DNA from 3 places in the [Clostridium] celerecrescens 18A genome. Region 3 is predicted to be linked to each of the others. Evidence: a T-box and tRNA genes for the amino acid it is inferred to sense, from the RefSeq annotation. Region 3 holds a T-box; the other regions hold tRNA genes.

Region 1 (5,734 bases), 1.5 Mb from region 3:
GCAGACATGATCCTGTCGTCATAACAGTAATCGTCCATGGAAGTTAACAGAGCTATGGCCTGTGAGGATATCCCCTCTCCCATTCCGGTAAAGCCAAGTCCTTCCTCTGTAGTAGCTTTTACATTAACCTTTCCTTCGGTAAGCTTCAAAGCTTCCCCAATGTTTTGTGCCATGGAGCGCCGATAAGGAAGTAGCTTTGGATTTTGTGCAATGACAGTGGCGTCAATGTTCTCGATCACATATCCCTGCTCCTCCAAAAGTGCGCCTACGTGCTTTAAAAGTTCAATGCTGGATACTCCTTTATACTTAGGATCCGTATCCGGGAAATGTTCTCCGATATCTCCCAGCGCTGCCGCACCTAAAAGAGCATCTATCACTGCATGGACCAGCACATCTGCATCAGAATGGCCCAAAAGTCCCTTTTCATAAGGAATCTTTACGCCGCCCAGGATCAAATCTCTTCCTTCTGCTAATTTATGCACATCATATCCCTGTCCAATCCTCATAATTCTCCCTTTCCTCTTTCTTGCCCAAGCTTTTTGGGCATAATGGTATACCCGCAGGGTGTTTCCTCTTTCTTGCCCAAGCTTTTTGGGCATAATAGTATACCCGCAGGGTGTTTCTTCTATAATATATACATTTCTATACAATCATACGCAATTTCTTGCCAATACATTGAAGCTGCACATCGTTTTGGCAAAAACAGCTTTCTCCATCTACATGAACTGCCATTGGATGATCCATATGGATCATAACTTCCTCACAGGTATAAAACCTGATGCCCCTGTGTAAGGACTTTCTTCCCATAAGGGAACGTATCAGTACAGGGACCAGTTTCCTTTTATTCCGGCTGTTCATAACACAAACCGATAACTGCCCGTCTTCAAAATTAGCATCCGGTGCAAATTTAAATCCTCCGCCCTCGTAAGGGTGGATATGGACGGATATAAAGTAAGTGTGGCTAAACTCAATCTTCTGGACTCCGTTAAGAAGAATATACCCTTTTGAAGGCTTAGCAAGAATCAGCTGCTTAATTCCAACGAGAATGTAGATTAGCTTCCCAATAAAAAGCTTACGGAACAGTCCCTTTGACTTTGAATAGAGGATGTTATGACAAACGGCCGCATCCATTCCAATCCCCGCACTGACCATAAAGCGGCGGTGGGATATTTCCCCATCGCCATAGGACAAAACTCCGTAATCCATGAGCTTATAATATTTTGGATGCAATATTTTCTTCAGGCAACGGACCGGATTCTTAGGAAGTTTTAAGCTTCTTGCCAGATCATTACCGGATCCGGCCGGAATATACCCAAACGTAACAGAACCGCAGAAGGAAAGCCCATCAAGGATTTCATTTACAGTTCCGTCTCCGCCTACTCCTATGATAACGCTTGATTCCCTGCAGCCTTCTGTCAGTTCCCTGGCAAATCTCTTGGCATCCCCAGGCTTCTCCGTAAGAAACGCCTGATATTCCACATGTCCGGCTTTTAACACTCTTTCTAATTTTTTCCAAACGTTTCTTCCCCGTCCGCAGCGTGAGTTCGGGTTTACAATAAAATAGTACATGGAATCCCTCCACCTTTTACTATTTGTAAGTATACCATAAAACAGAAAAAATGAATATAAGAAAATAAAAAAGGAATCCGCACCTGTCGAAATATAAAAAACCCTGTAATTTTTCAATCACAGGGTTCTAACAGTAGCGGAAGGGAGATTCGAACTCTCGACACCACGGGTATGAACCGTGTGCTCTGGCCAACTGAGCTATTCCGCCATATTCAATTAACTGGATAAGCGTTTCCACTTATCAATGGGACCTACAGGGCTCGAACCTGTGACCCTCTGCTTGTAAGGCAGATGCTCTCCCAGCTGAGCTAAGATCCCAGTACTTTCCTTGGTCAGGAGCACATTATTTCCTCTTGTTCCCGACTGCTTCATTAGTATAATATTAATTGTATTAATTGTCAACACTTTTTTGTCAATTTTTTTCATTTTTTCCTATCTCTTTAAGAAACCTCGATTTTACAGGAGTTTCTGCCATTTTAATATCCTGATGAATCGAGGGAATATGACTGTTTGTTCCTTTGATCGGTAAAACGAAGGGTGAAAGTTGTCAATTCTCAGTCTTTGTTTCCATGAAGGATGTCAAACATCTCTTTATAATAGGATTTATAAATACTTCCTTTTCTCCATATGAATGTAAAGTCATGAGTCAGCTGAAAATCTTCCAATTCAATTCTTTTTAAAATTCCCCTGTCTAATTCCTCCTTAACTGCAGCTTCATAAAGAAAAGTGATTCCCTGCCCTTTTGCCACCATTTTCTTCATAGCACCAATGTTGCTGATTTCCATTAAACTCGGAAAATCGTGGAGCAATAAATTCTTTCCTTCCAGGTAACGCTCAAAGACATACCTGGTTCCGGAGCCAGGTTCCCGGATAAATAGCCTTTCCTCAAGAAGATCCTCCACTTTTACGATCTTCCGGCAAAACTTATATTCCGGCGCGCAGACAGCAGCAAAGGGCTCCGAATTAAAAACCAGAAAATCATATTCTTTCTTCTGGAAAAAGCCCTCCACCAAAGCGAATTCAATCTCCCCGTCATTCAATTTCCTAAGCAGCTCCCTGGTATCCCCAACTACCATCTGAACCGCTGTCCCTGGATAAACATGGAGAAATCTCGTCAGCGCTTCCGGCATCACGTACTCTCCTATGGTCATGGTAGCGCCAAACACCAGCCTACCGCCTTTACCTGATTGCTGTACCATGATCTTCTTTAAATGAACTTCATCATCCTTCATGGTAATGGCTGCAGATAAAAAGACTTTTCCCGCCTCCGTCAGATTCACCTTTTTTCCATTGTATTCAAACAATCTGACCCCATATTTGTTCTCTAAGTAATGGATATGATGGGATACCGCAGGCTGGGTGATATGAAGTTCACTGGCAGCCTTTGTAAAATTCATATAACGGCAAACCGCAAGAAAAGTATCAATCCGAAAATCCAGCATAAGTTATCTTCTCCTTTCGATTGCTTTATTAACCATAACACATTTTTATGATTTAATAAATATAAATAATTTTATTTTATTGTTATTTTCAAATATAATAAAACCAAATCAAAAAGGAGGATCTTACTCATGAAAAAATACGCCTCAGGCGTTCTACTCTGCCTTATTATATCTGCTCCCGCATGGTTTTTAGGAAAAATCTTTCCAGTCATCGGCGGCCCTGTGTTTGCTATCCTAATCGGCATGGCAATGGCCCCCTTTATAAAAGGAAAGGATTTTTTACGGCCGGGAGTAGCTTATACTTCTAAAAAAGTCCTGCAATACGCTGTGATTCTCCTGGGTTTCTCCATGAACCTGGCCACAGTTCTTCAAAAGGGAAAGGAAGCCCTTCCCATCATCCTTGCAACCATCTCCACTTCTCTGGTGATTGCATTTTTACTTTCCCGGGCACTCAAGCTTCCCGGCAAAACTTCCATATTAATTGGCGTGGGCTCATCCATCTGCGGAGGCTCCGCCATTGCCGCAACTGCTCCTGTTATTGATGCCGATGACGATGAGATCGCTCAGTCCATTTCCGTTATCTTTTTTTTCAACATCATTGCCGCCCTGCTCTTTCCGGCATTAGGCTCCGCTTTAGGGCTTTCTAATGAAGGCTTTGGCCTGTTTGCAGGAACCGCCATTAATGATACCTCTTCCGTAACGGCCGCCGCATCAGCCTGGGATGGCATGCACGGCAGCAACACCCTGGAAGCAGCCACCATAGTAAAGCTGACCAGAACTCTGGCCATCATTCCCATTACACTGTTTTTAGCATGTTACAAGACTGGAAAAGAAAAGAAGGCTTCCGAACGCTCCATCTCCATCCAGAAAGTGTTTCCGTCCTTTGTGCTCTTTTTCCTGTTTGCTTCTATCATTACTACAGTTTTTCCTATACCTGCAGGCGTTACCGGTTCATTAAAAGACTTAAGCAAGCTTTTTATTATTATGGCTATGGGAGCCATCGGGACTAATACGGACCTGGTCAAGCTGATACGAACAGGGAAAAAACCTCTTTTATTAGGTTTTTGCTGCTGGCTTGGAATTTCTGCGGTAAGTCTGGTCCTTCAAGTGGTCCTTGGAATCTGGTAAAGCCAAGATCACTTTTAATGGAAATAAAACGGCCAGTAAACATGGATCCCTTGGATCTCGTTTTCCTGGCCGTCTTCATTTAGTCTTCTTTTTTCAAATACACGGTCTTATTATTGTTTTTATTCTCCCGGACCTCTAGTTGTCCAATGCTGTTGACAAATTTCGAGAAGGTGGAATACCCGTAATCCTTTACCTTGAAATCAGCAAACTTCCGGTGTATGCCATTTCCCAAAGCTGCCAGCTCCATACCGTTCTTTCCGCTTCCCTTTACCAGTCCCACTGCAAAATCATCCAGTTCCTGCTTTTTGGTGCGGTTATCCTTCATCCGAACAGTTACCACATTATTGGATTTTCTAAGCTCAAAGCCGCCCATTTCCTCCAAAAATTTGGACAGGGAACTGTAGCCGTAGTTTCTTACATCAAAATCAGAGTATTTTTTCACAAGGCGGTTGCCGATCTCTCCCAGACCCGTTGCCTTATTTTTATCTTCATTTTCTAAAAGAATCGAAGTGATATCCTGTTCGATCACCTCTTTTCCTATGGCGCCTCCTCCAGTACCATCCTCTTCCTGATCAAGGAGGACCTCAAGATTGGTGAAAACCGTGCAGGCCGCCCGGAAAGATTTAGGAGTCTTATCCTCTCCCATTCCGATGACTTCCTTGCCGGACTCCCGAAGTCTGCTGGCTAAGCGGGTGAAATCGCTGTCACTGGATACGATGCAGAATCCATCTACATTATCCGTGTAGAGCAAGTCCATGGCATCAATAATAAGGGCTGAATCGGTTGCATTCTTTCCTACGGTATTGGAGAATTGCTGGATTGGGGTGATCGAATTCTCCAAAAGCTCCATTTTCCATTTTCCCATCTGGGAGCTCGTCCAATCCCCGTAGATCCTTTTGTAGGTAATAACACCGTAGCGGGTCATTTCATCCAGAATACTTGTAATATACTTTGCGGAGATATTATCCGAATCAATCAATACTGCAAATTTCTTGTCACTCAACACTCTGCTCTCCCGTCTTTTTAATTTTCTTTTTTTCTGTCAATTCGATTCTGCTTTTCCATTATATTTCATTTTTCCAATTATTACAATATCATTACAGTGGTTAAAATGGGAGAATTTTTGTAACGTATTTTATTTTGTTTCAACCATAATAAGAAAGAAAGCTCAATGAATCAATGAAACACCTTTGCCTAGAAATAATGGGCAGGAAAGCAGAAAGGAGTGTTAGTATGAATTCATGTGAATGCGGCACAACAAAAGCCAATCTCGCTACGCCAACAAAAACAGTTCAACTGGGTATTGCTACGATTCCCATGCAGCCCTGGGAACAACCTTATGATCCTCAGACAGCATTAAAACATGGAACTATTTTTCCATCCCTCAATCTTCCTTTTTATGTAACGGGAGGTGAACAGTAATGGCAGATCAAAAAGCTCTTTTAAAGCAGATCACAGAAGTAAGCTTTACTGTTAATGATTTAACATTGTATCTGGATACTCATCCAGTGGATGAAAATGCATTAACAGCCTTTAAACAGGCCATGGAACAAAGAAAACAGCTTTTAAAAACCTATGCGGAAAACTTTGAACCT
Region 2 (5,734 bases), 1.2 Mb from region 3:
GCGTAGTAATGTTATCCCCGGAAGCATACATGGGGATTGAAACATTGTAAATAATAAGGTCATAGAAGTCATTGTCCAGAATTTTTTCCAAATTTCAGCCTCCAGGTCTGATTCAAAAGGAGCATTTGTTTTATATTATGCAGCAGGAGTGCTATTATGAGCAGCATAGAGGTTTGTTTTATCCTGGATCTGTTAAAGATTTTGATAAAATGGTTGTCTATCCTGCCGATTGCCGGCGGCAGGATTATCCCGGTATTCCATAAATGCAGAACCCTTGCAGATATAAAGGAGGAGGCTGAAAAAGGGGACCGGTTGGACAGAGGAATTTACTGAAGTTATAAAGTAAAATGATAAAATTTCTATAATAGATTGACAAATATAGCAAAGCAGGTAATATAATATTCATTAGGTATTAAATTATTTTTCAACTAAGGAGGCATATTATGATGAAGTTATTTAGATGTACGGTATGCGGCTATGTTTATGAAGGGGAGACTGCACCTGAAAAATGTCCAAAGTGTAAAATGGGTGCTGAGAAATTTGAAGAGCTTAATGAAGAAGATGCGGAGAAAATATATCGTTCTGACCGTACCAATGCCATTCACATGGAAATCATCACGTTAGCAGAAAAAATCATCGCATTAAGCAAGGAAGGAATTGAGGATAATTTAGATCCTAAATGTGTATCCGCTTTCACTCAGGCAAAGGATGAAGCATGGGTAATTAAACAAAGATCTAAAACAGAACTTGCAGGACATATGAAATTGGGTAAATACTAATTGCGATAAAAGTGCCTCGGCAAGAATCAATTAATGTTTATGAAGAACAAAAACACCGGGAGTTCTTGCATTTACAAGAAATCCGGTGTTTTTTGCTTTTTATGGGATACGGATAGTAATGAGACTTTGTCGTTGTCTGACGTAATATTTGTGCAGTCTTGGTTTATTATTATCAATATTTAAAACTATATATTGATAGTTCTTTTTTTTTTAGATAAAATCATACTGGAGCAAGAGTTTGAATTACTTATTATTTCTATAATGGGAGGCGCAGGTATGGTTTATTACTACGATGAAGAGGTTCTAATAAGAACAATGACTGAAACAGACCCTAAAGATATTTGTAAGGAAGAAATAGCACAGGGATGGCAGGCAAATGAAGAAAAGTATTTAAAGAGGTTAGCGGATAACACTGCTGGTAAATCCATTGCACTTGTTGCGGAATACAAAGGTAACGTGGCTGGATATATCAATGTGTATATCAATGCTTCTTGGGGCTCTTTTGCAAATATGGGGTATTGTGAAATTGTTGATTTTGGTGTATTAGTAAAATACCGTTGCTGTGGAATCGGTTCTAAACTTATGGATGCTGCTGAAAAAGTTGCTTCAGAATATTCGGATACCGTCTATCTTGGTGTAGGTTTACACAGCGGATATGGCAGCGCTCAAAGAATGTATCATAAACGTGGTTACATACCCGATGGCAAAGGTGTATGGTATAAAGATAAAATAGCAGAACCGAATGGAACTTATTGCAACGATGATGACTTAAATCTATATTTCAGCAAAAAGTTAAGATAAAGTGAAATTTAATAGTTAATAAGGATTATGATACACTGTAAAGCGGATTTCTCAGTTGAGTTAGGAGAACTAAATGTTAAAATCGATATCAAACAGGCGCAGCATTCGAAAGTTTAAAGCTACATCGATACCGAAAGAAATGGTTGAAGAGATCTTAAATGCTGGAAGACTTGCACCATCGTCAAAGAATAGACAACCCTGGAAATTTACTGTTGTGAGCGGTCAGTCAAAAAATGAAATGCTTTTGTCAATGGAGCAGGGGCTTTTACGAGAGAGAGGAGGCTTATCCCTGCTTCCTAACAGCAAGCAACATTTGGCGGCGGCTGAATATACTCTGGAAATTATGAAACAAGCTCCGATAACAGTATTTGTAACAAATCCTTTGGGTATTGAATTATCGGATCGCCTTAATCAGGAAGATAGGATTTATGAAATTTGCAATGCCCAATCCATAGGTGCTGCCATGGAAAACATGACACTTACAGCTACAGAATTAGGCTTGGGAAGTTTATGGATCTGCGATATTTACTTTGCCTATGAAGAACTGAGCAGATGGTTAAGCACAGAAGGCACTCTGGTCGCAGCTATGTCATTTGGACATCCAGATGAATGTCCCAGGCCGCGGCCGCGTAAAAGCATGGAAGATATCGTCGAGTGGAGAATGTAGAAATAATTTTATTAAAAGATATCAAAGATAGTCACAGGACATGCCGAAAATTTATATCTTAATGGTGTAAAGGTTTAAATGACTACGACATAATAATCCATAGTGATTTGTTCATACTGTGCCTCCTTTTTGAAAACGCCTGTCAGAATTTGTACGATAGGCGTTTTCTTGATTGACTTATTATATACAAAATGACACTTATCCACAATGTTGTGGAAATAATTGTGGATTAACTGTTAATGTCTGAAAATACGACACAATACTGCAAGTTATTACAGGGTTTCGGACATTATTATACAAAAAACGGATAGCCTCGTATTATTTAAGTTGCAATAATGAAGGTTTCAAAAGCAAATAAATTTAAATTCCGTCATAAGCGTATTCTTGCAAAGTCAATATTGGTGATATATAATTGTAATATTAATATAAATATTAGGAGATTTTGGAGATTTTATTGATAATAATTAACTGATTGAGGGACTTGGCGAACAAAGAACAGCGAGGAGACTAGGGTGAATAAGAGGCAGCTAAAGAAAAATATAAAAAAGGATAACTTTAATTCAAGTATGAAAGGGTTACCAGTGAATACAATTTACCAAGTAAGTGGAAAACGTGATGAAAGTGGTATTCTAGATTGTTTTGAAGTAAGAATGGTTCCGATTTTTGGACTTAAAAGGTTTTACGGAGGAGCAAATGTGAAAAACAAAGGATGTGATAGTATATCGTTATACTAGAAAGACAATTGCAAAGGTCGAATCAAAAACCCTAGTATTTGCAAGGGATTCTTGCATTTACTAGGGTTTTAAGATAGTGGAAGTAATGGGGCTCGAACCCATGGCCTTTCGCGTGTGAGGCGAACGCTCATCCCAGCTGAGCTATACTTCCATCACATGGAGATAGCGAGACTCGAACTCGTGACCTATGCGTTGCGAACGCATCGCTCTCCCAGCTGAGCTATATCCCCATGTCTAAATTATAGCACGAAGATTCTGAATTACAAGTATTTTTTATACAAATGAGACAAAAATTCCCATATTTTTTACTCGGCTTCAATTTTTAAATAATGATATTAGACTGGCAGCCTTCCAGCCAGTTTTTGATGTTGTCAAAGACGATTTTTGCCCGGGCATCCATGGATTGTACTGAGGCAAAAGCCACGTGTGGGGTAACGATGGTATTCTTGCTTTTAAGAAGTGGATGATCCGGATTAAGGGGAGGTTCTGTTTCGAAAACATCGATTCCGGCACCGGAAAGGTAACCGTTATTTAATGCTTCAGCCAAGGCATCAGAATCAACCACAGGCCCTCTGGCGGCATTGATTAAGTATGCGCCCTGTTTCATTTTTGCAATTGTGTCCCGGTTTATTAAATGGCGGGATTCATCGTTTAAAGGACAATGGAGGCTTACAATGTCAGAACGGGATAATAACTCGTCAAGGGATACGAATTCAATAAATGAATGCTCGTCCCCAGTCAGATGCCGTTTGTATCCCAGAACCTTACAGCCAAAGGCGGAACAGAGTTCAGCAGCCCTTGTACCGATAGCTCCTGCACCTATGATTCCTACGGTTTTACCCATAATTTCGCAGCCTACCAGGCCATCCTTGGTTTTCCCCTCTCTGCACCGGGCTTCCACCTGGGGAACGTTGCGAAGAAGGGAGAGCATGAGGCAGATCGTAAGCTCTGCCACGGCCTCGGTAGAGTATCCGGCTGCATTGCTGACTTTGATCCCTTTCTTTTTTGCTGCTTCCAGGTCTACGTGATCAACCCCTGTAAATGCAACATCTATGAACTTTAAATGCTCACAGGCGGATATTACCTGCTCGGACAGAGGCATATTGGCAATCATGATGACATCTGCCTGTTTGGCCCGTTGGATCTGGACTTCAGGGTCTGTATCCTTTGGATATGAGGTGAAACAGTGGCCGGCTTCCGTCAGCGGTTTTGCGTATTCATTCAAAAGGCTGTCCGGAATGCCCAGGGATTCTAATAATACGATATTCATAGGTATCACTCCAATCATTGCATAAAATTACAGGCCGCAGCAAGCGTATCCTGCATTTCCTATTATAGCACTGATTGAAGGATTAAAAAAGATGGGATTTATTTTGCTGCTTACCGCTCCATGTGGAAAACCAGTGGACTGGTAAACGAACCGGCAGCCTGCATGGCAGACTGCCGTTATTTTAACCTGCTATCTCAGCAAGTCTATTTATTATGGGCAGATGCTGTGTGCACAGCTTCTCGCATTTGCCGCATTTGATACAGTCTCCGGCAGAGTCTTTTGATATCTGCCAGTGGCCTTTCAGGCGTTCGAACATATCATTTCCCAACAGCTTCATGTTGTAGGCATCCATGAATTTAGGGATATCGATATCTTTTGGACAATGCTTGCAGTAAGCGCAGCCGGTGCAGAGGTCATTGCTTATCATGCCCTTATTTTCATATTCTTCATAGATTCCAGCAGCGGGGCGCTCGGCTAAGTTTTCCACGGCTTTCACGGCATCATCGACATGTTCTTTTGTGGTGCAGCCTGCGAGAGTGATTGTAATCTCTTTGTGGGATGCCACAAAGTTTAAGGCTGCCTGTGCCACGGTAAGGTCTGTTCCATCTGTCAGATAGCGGAATGTATCTGGATTTCCCGGAATAAGACCGCCTCCCAGGGGATTCATGACTACGACACCCATACCATTGTCATAGGCGGCTTTAATGCCGGTCTGGCGGAAACGATAGTTGAGTGCATTATATCCAATGAGCATTCCCTTAAAAAGATTGGAAGCTACGGCAGCTTCTAGTTCATTTCCCTGCATATGGGATGAAAACACGATATTGCGGATCAGCCCTTCTGATTTGGCTTTCTCAAAGAAAGAATAAAGGATTTCCACCTGATTGGAAAAAGAATCCAGATTCAATACGCACCACAGATGATAAAAATCAAGATAGTCCACCTTTAACCGGCTTAGTGTGGTTTCCAGTCTCCTTCGAAAATCTGATTCTGTGTAGCTGCCGCCTACGGTACCCAGATTTGTCTTTGAAGAAATATAGTAGCTGTCTCTGGGCAGCTGTGACAGGGCGATGCCTGTGATGATCTCGCTTTTATCGTCACAGTAAAAAGGAGCAGTATCAAAGTAGTTGATGCCTTTTTCATGGGCATACAGTGCAACTTCCGCGCATTTTTCAAGATTACCTGATTTGACATCATCTGAGTCATACCGCATACATCCCATGCCGATGGCGGAGACCTTCATATCGGTGTTTCCATACTGTTTGTAATACATATAATACCTCCAGGTTTCGTTCAGAATGAGTTTAAAGATAACCGAGTGATTTTAAGTGTAGGTTTAATCCCGTCTCCAGGGGTGTGTCAGGCAGTCGTACTCCGGCCTTACGCAGGGCAGACAGGTCATAGATTCGATGGCACAGATGACCGCTGTATTCCGGGTGCTCTTCAAGGTATCCGGTCAGCGGGATCTCCTTTATGATCAAGT
Region 3 (5,734 bases):
AGGTAGGTGTGTTTGACTTATCGGAAGATTCTTTTCACTATCATGAGCTTAAGGTACAGAGAGGCCTTCGGAAGATGGTGGTGATTGCAGAGGATGAAGCTTTGGAGGAAAGCTTTAATCTGGATATTTTAGACACGCCTTCCGGAGGAAAGCTGGCGGATAAAATCTTAAGCTCCTGCGCGGACAGGCTTCTGCAGAAGAAGTTATTTTCAACTGTATTTCTGACGGGAAAGGGCTTTGAGCGCCATGACTGGGCGGGAGATTCCATGAAGATACTCTGTTCCCGACGGAAGGTCTATATGGAGCCGGAACTGTTTGCCAGAGGTGCGGCTTTTAAGGGAATGGATTATCTTCAGGATAAGACCTCTTATCCCTTTACCTGCATCTGTGAAGGGCGGCTTCATTCCACCATTTCCATGAAGGTGCTTCATAAGGAACGGGAAAGCCAGCTGGTTGTGGCTGCAGCCGGGGATAACTGGTATGAAGCAAAGAGCAGCGTGGATTTGATCCTGGATCATCAGGATTATGTGGAATTTATGGTAACGCCTATGGATCCAAAGCAGAAACGGCTGGTGAAGATCCCGCTTGAAGGATTTCCAGACCGGATGGACAGAACGATCCGGATAGGGATCAGCTTTGGGTTTTTGGATGAAAAAACCATGGCAGTGGTACTGAAAGACAAGGGGTTTGGTGAAATATTCCCGGCCACGGAGGCCGTGATAAGGCAAGAGGTTATGCTATGAGTATGATTCTTTGCCGGCAGGAGCCGGTTAAACATCCTTTTTATTTTGAAGGCCTGGGAATCCGCCTGTTTTCTTCCCAGGAGCTTTGCTATGTGATTTATAATAATCCTCTTTTGGTTATGGATCAATTTGTGGATAATAACCTGATTCAGTTTATCAGAGAGGATCTGGATATGGCTTTTCTGGCTGCAAAGCTGGAAAAATGGCAGCAAAGCGGTGAGGAAACGGATGAGCTTCTTGCTATGATTCTTCACGAATGCGATTACTATACTGCTTCTGAGGTCGGACGGTTCCGGCAGAATCTGGCTACTTACCGCCGGATGCCTGTCCAGGAGTTTTTAAAGGTAAAGGCGGATTACCTGTTTTCCAGAAAACAATATGGAAAGGCCATCACAGAATACGGAAAGATCTTGGATCTTCCAAAGGGTGACCGGGGGGATGACACCTTCCGGGCTAAAATATTTAATAATCTGGGAGCAGCTTATGCCAGGCTGTTTATGACGGACAAAGCCTGCCAAGCGTACCAGAAATCATTTGATCTGGTGAAAAATGCCGAGATTTTAAAAAGAATATGCCATCTGGCCCAGTGGAATCCGGGTCTGGTGTTAAATGAGCGTTTTCAGGCTCTCATTACAGATGAAATGAGGCAGGAATGCGAAATAGAAAAAGAGAAGGCGGAAGCGCTGGCGGCTCAGGCGGACAGCCTAAAAGAACTTGAACGGCTGTTTCAAAAGGACCCAATCAAACGTCTTCAAGGGGCAGGAGAGCTTATCCAGAAGTGGAAACAGGAATACCGGAATATTATGTCTTGACAAATCCTTAAAAAGACACTATCATTACAAGGTATAAGAAAACACCCAGTGGGTATACCTATATGCCCAAAAAGCATGGGCAGGAATAAGAAAAAGGTAGAGACGAAGAGGAGTACGCTTATAACCCTGAAAGAGAAAACCGTTCATCGGCTGAAAGACGGTTAAGGAAGTGTATGCGGAAGGTAGCTTCAGAACCGGAAGGCTGAAATTTATGTTTCAGTAAGCTTTCACGCGTGGCTGCGTTAGAGGCTATGTGAGATATGACAGGCTCTGTCATATGAATAAAGGTGGTACCGCGTTAATACGCCCTTTGCATCCTGACGATGCAGAGGGCTTTTTTTATTTGTAGGAAGCTACGTCCTATGGATTTAAAACTATTTGTTTTACGGCAATTACATGGAAGCAAGGATCGATCGGCCGCCCATGGGCATACATTAAAGCCCTGAATATAAGGCGGTCAGCAGGAAGGAGATAATGATGAAAGAATTGGAGAAGACCTATAATCCGGCAGGGATTGAAGGCAAACTTTATGAGAAATGGCTGGATAAGAAGTATTTTCATGCAGAACCAAATAAGGATAAAAAGCCCTTTACCGTCATAATGCCGCCGCCCAATATCACGGGGCAGCTTCATATGGGCCATGCCTTAGACAATGCCATGCAGGATATTTTGATCCGCTATAAGCGGATGCAGGGATTCGAAGCCCTGTGGCAGCCAGGCACAGACCATGCGGCTATTGCAACAGAAGTTAAGGTTATCGAGAGCTTAAAGAAGCAGGGAATTGAAAAAGAAGAACTGGGCAGGGAAGGCTTCCTGGAAAAATGCTGGGACTGGAGAAAAGATTATGGCGGACGGATCATCAACCAGCTTCATAAACTGGGATCTTCTGCCGACTGGGACAGAGAGCGTTTTACCATGGATGAAGGCTGTTCCGCAGCCGTTCAGGAAGTTTTTATCCGGCTCTATGAAAAAGGTTATATTTATAAAGGTTCCCGTATTGTAAACTGGTGTCCGGTTTGCCAGACTTCCATTTCTGATGCGGAAGTGCTGCATGAGGACCAGAACGGCTTCTTCTGGCATATTAATTACCCCATCGTAGGAGAAGAGGGAAGATTTGTAGAGATCGCAACTACCAGACCGGAAACCCTTCTAGGAGATAGCGCTGTAGCAGTGAACCCGGAAGATGAGCGCTATCAGGACCTTATCGGCAAGATGTTAGAGCTTCCCCTTACCGGCCGCCAGATACCGGTGGTAGCAGATTCTTATGTAGATAAAGAATTCGGTACCGGCTGTGTGAAGATTACCCCGGCCCACGACCCCAATGACTTTGAGGTTGGAAAGAGACATGATCTTCCTGAAATCAATGTTATGAATGACGATGCCACCATCAACCTTCCTGGCAGCAAATATCATGGTATGGAACGCTATGAAGCCAGAAAAACCATTGTAAAGGACCTTGAAGAACTGGGGCTTTTGGTAAAGGTTGCTCCCCATGCCCATGCGGTAGGAATCCATGACCGCTGTAAGACCACTGTAGAGCCTTTGGTTAAGCAGCAGTGGTTTGTCAAGATGGAAGAGATGGCAAAGCCGGCAATTGAGGCTTTAAAATCAGGAGAACTGAAATTCGTTCCGGAGAGATTTGATAAGACCTATCTTCACTGGCTTGACAATATCCGTGACTGGTGTATTTCCAGACAGCTTTGGTGGGGACATCGCATTCCGGCATATTATTGTGACCAGTGCGGAGAGATTATCGTGTCAAAAGAAGTTCCCACAGTATGCCCGAAATGCGGGGGAACCCATTTGACTCGGGATGAGGATACCCTTGATACCTGGTTTTCTTCTGCTCTCTGGCCATTCTCCACTTTAGGCTGGCCGGAAAAAACAGAGGACTTAGAATACTTCTACCCAACCGATGTGTTGGTTACTGGCTACGACATTATCTTCTTCTGGGTAATCCGAATGGTATTTTCCGGAATCGAGCAGACCGGTAAGCTTCCTTTCCATACAGTGCTGATGCACGGTCTGGTAAGAGATTCGGAAGGCCGCAAGATGAGTAAATCCCTAGGAAACGGAATCGATCCTCTGGAGGTTATCGAAAAGTACGGAGCCGATGCCCTGCGAATGACCCTGATCACAGGAAATGCGCCCGGCAATGACATGCGTTTCTATTGGGAGCGGGTGGAGGCCAGCAGAAACTTTGCCAATAAGGTTTGGAATGCTTCCCGCTTCATTATGATGAATATTGAAAAAGCACCGGATGCAAAGGCAGAACTTTCAGAACTTACCATTGCGGACAAATGGATCCTGTCCAAGGCGAACACCCTTGCAAAGGATGTAACAGAAAACCTGGATAAGTATGAGCTTGGAATTGCTCTTCAAAAGGTTTATGATTTTATCTGGGAGGAGTTCTGCGACTGGTATATCGAGATGGTGAAACCAAGGTTATGGGATGATAAGGATCAGACGAAAGCGGCTGCCATCTGGACGCTGAAAACCGTGCTTATTAACTCCTTAAAGCTTCTTCATCCTTATATGCCGTTCCTCACCGAGGAAATCTTCTGCAATCTTCAGGACGAAGAGGAGTCCATTATGATTTCCAGCTGGCCGGAGTATAAGGAAGAGTGGAACTTTGAGACAGAAGAGCATGCGGTTGAAACCATTAAGGAAGCTGTAAGAGGAATCCGGAATGTACGCACCTCCATGAACGTTCCGCCAAGTAAGAAAGCGAAGGTTTATGTTGTTTCTGAGAATCAGGAGATTCTTGATATCTTTGAACACAGCAAGGTTTTCTTCGCTACGCTGGGATATGCTGGTGAAGTGTATTTACAGAAGGATAAGAATGGCATAGCAGACGATGCCGTATCTGCGGTTATTCATCAGGCAGTTATCTATATGCCGTTTGCAGAACTGGTGGATATTGAAAAAGAAGTAGAGCGTTTAAAGAAGGAAGAAGAGCGCTTAGGCAAGGAACTGGCTCGTGTTGAGGGCATGCTTAACAACGAAAAGTTCGTAAGCAAGGCTCCGGCAGCCAAGATTGATGAGGAAAAGGCTAAGCTTGAGAAATATGCTCAGATGATGGATCAGGTAAAGGAGAGACTTTCTCAGCTCTCTTAAATCCCCATCTTGGAAAATCGACAATATGAAATAGAATGTGAAAAACAGTCGAACATGGCAGAAAATGCTGTGTCCGGCTGTTTTTTGTTGCGCAGTATGGGAGAAAGCGTCCTTTTTGATTTTTGTCCATTTGTCAGGAAGAGAGAAGGAATGGACAAAAGGGGAACGTGTGGTCTGTAAGAAACTGTCGGCATATGCCGTGGCAGGATGGAAAAAGGCGATAAAAAAATGGAATCATCCCCATGGTTTTGACAAATTCTGAATGGCTTACTGGCTATAATGTTCGTACAGGGCGGGAGGTGAAAGCGGCGACGGAAATAAACCTGTATATTGATGTGTTGTTCTTAACTAATTTTGCCATGGATTTCCTGGTATTATCCATTGTAAGACGGGGGATGAAGTATCGTCTCATATGGTGGAGAATGATTCTTGGGGCTATTTTGGGGGCAGCCTGGGCCGTGTTTGCTGCCGCTTTTCCATTTTTACCCCTGTGGCTTGAGATGGTAATAACCTATCTGGCGGTGAGCACCCTGATGGTGATGACGGCTTTCGACGTAAAAAGACCAAAGGAAATAGGGAAAGCAGTAAGTGCTCTTTATCTGGCTGCAGTTACAACAGCAGGCATAATGGATGCCCTATATCAGCATACGAAGGCCGGCTATTATATAGAACAGATTCTTAGAGGAAATGGTCAGGAAGCCATACCTTTTTACCGGTTGATTTTTATAGCAGCGGGTACTTACTTTGGAATCCGCTGCTTTCTGCGGCAGATTTCCGCCATGCTAAAGGGAAAGAACAATTTTTATGAAGTTACCATGCATTACAGAGGAAAGAAAAAGGTAGTAACGGCTCTGCTTGATACAGGAAACAGGCTGTATGAACCAGTGAGCCGCCGGGCTGTCCACGTTGTGACCTATGAAGCTGTCCGGGAGCTTTGCGAAAGTGTTTCGGAGGTCGTCTACATTCCCTACGGAAGTGTTGGGAAAAGTGACGGCGTGCTGCCCGGAATATTTTTGGATGAGATGGAGGTACGTCAAGGGGATGAAGTGAAGGTGATTGAAA

Evidence for each region. The T-box of region 3 lies ahead of H171_RS05505 (valine--tRNA ligase). A T-box ahead of a tRNA ligase gene usually reads a tRNA of that ligase, here a tRNA-Val.
Region 1: it has a tRNA-Val gene. The T-box ahead of H171_RS05505 (valine--tRNA ligase) is inferred to sense a tRNA for this amino acid. The anticodon was not compared.
Region 2: it has a tRNA-Val gene. The T-box ahead of H171_RS05505 (valine--tRNA ligase) is inferred to sense a tRNA for this amino acid. The anticodon was not compared.

Annotation. Positions count from the first base shown of each region.
Region 1 covers NZ_PGET01000001.1:2,732,050-2,737,783, forward strand. Annotated here, with positions in the region: gene ispF (2-C-methyl-D-erythritol 2,4-cyclodiphosphate synthase) at 1-506, opposite strand, end outside; gene H171_RS12585 (diacylglycerol/lipid kinase family protein) at 643-1,569, opposite strand; tRNA gene H171_RS12590 (tRNA-Met) at 1,704-1,777, opposite strand; tRNA gene H171_RS12595 (tRNA-Val) at 1,815-1,887, opposite strand; gene H171_RS12600 (LysR family transcriptional regulator) at 2,124-3,011, opposite strand; gene H171_RS12605 (YeiH family protein) at 3,132-4,139, shown strand; gene H171_RS12610 (NYN domain-containing protein) at 4,219-5,142, opposite strand; gene H171_RS12615 (spore coat associated protein CotJA) at 5,373-5,561, shown strand; gene H171_RS12620 (spore coat protein CotJB) at 5,561-5,734, shown strand, end outside.
Region 2 covers NZ_PGET01000001.1:2,339,086-2,344,819, reverse strand. Annotated here, with positions in the region: gene H171_RS10900 (S8 family peptidase) at 1-91, opposite strand, end outside; gene H171_RS24165 (hypothetical protein) at 157-333, shown strand; partial or broken gene H171_RS24890 (rubredoxin-like domain-containing protein) at 447-560, shown strand; gene H171_RS10890 (GNAT family N-acetyltransferase) at 1,056-1,580, shown strand; gene H171_RS10885 (nitroreductase family protein) at 1,654-2,247, shown strand; gene H171_RS10880 (hypothetical protein) at 2,760-2,981, shown strand; tRNA gene H171_RS10875 (tRNA-Val) at 3,059-3,132, opposite strand; tRNA gene H171_RS10870 (tRNA-Ala) at 3,139-3,211, opposite strand; gene H171_RS10865 (2-hydroxyacid dehydrogenase) at 3,304-4,251, opposite strand; gene H171_RS10860 (aldo/keto reductase) at 4,433-5,524, opposite strand; gene H171_RS10855 (NAD-dependent epimerase/dehydratase family protein) at 5,556-5,734, opposite strand, start outside.
Region 3 covers NZ_PGET01000001.1:1,182,434-1,188,167, forward strand. Annotated here, with positions in the region: gene H171_RS05495 (DUF5716 family protein) at 1-743, shown strand, start outside; gene H171_RS05500 (hypothetical protein) at 740-1,555, shown strand; T-box leader at 1,646-1,869, shown strand; gene H171_RS05505 (valine--tRNA ligase) at 2,033-4,672, shown strand; gene H171_RS05510 (sigma-E processing peptidase SpoIIGA) at 4,915-5,734, shown strand, end outside.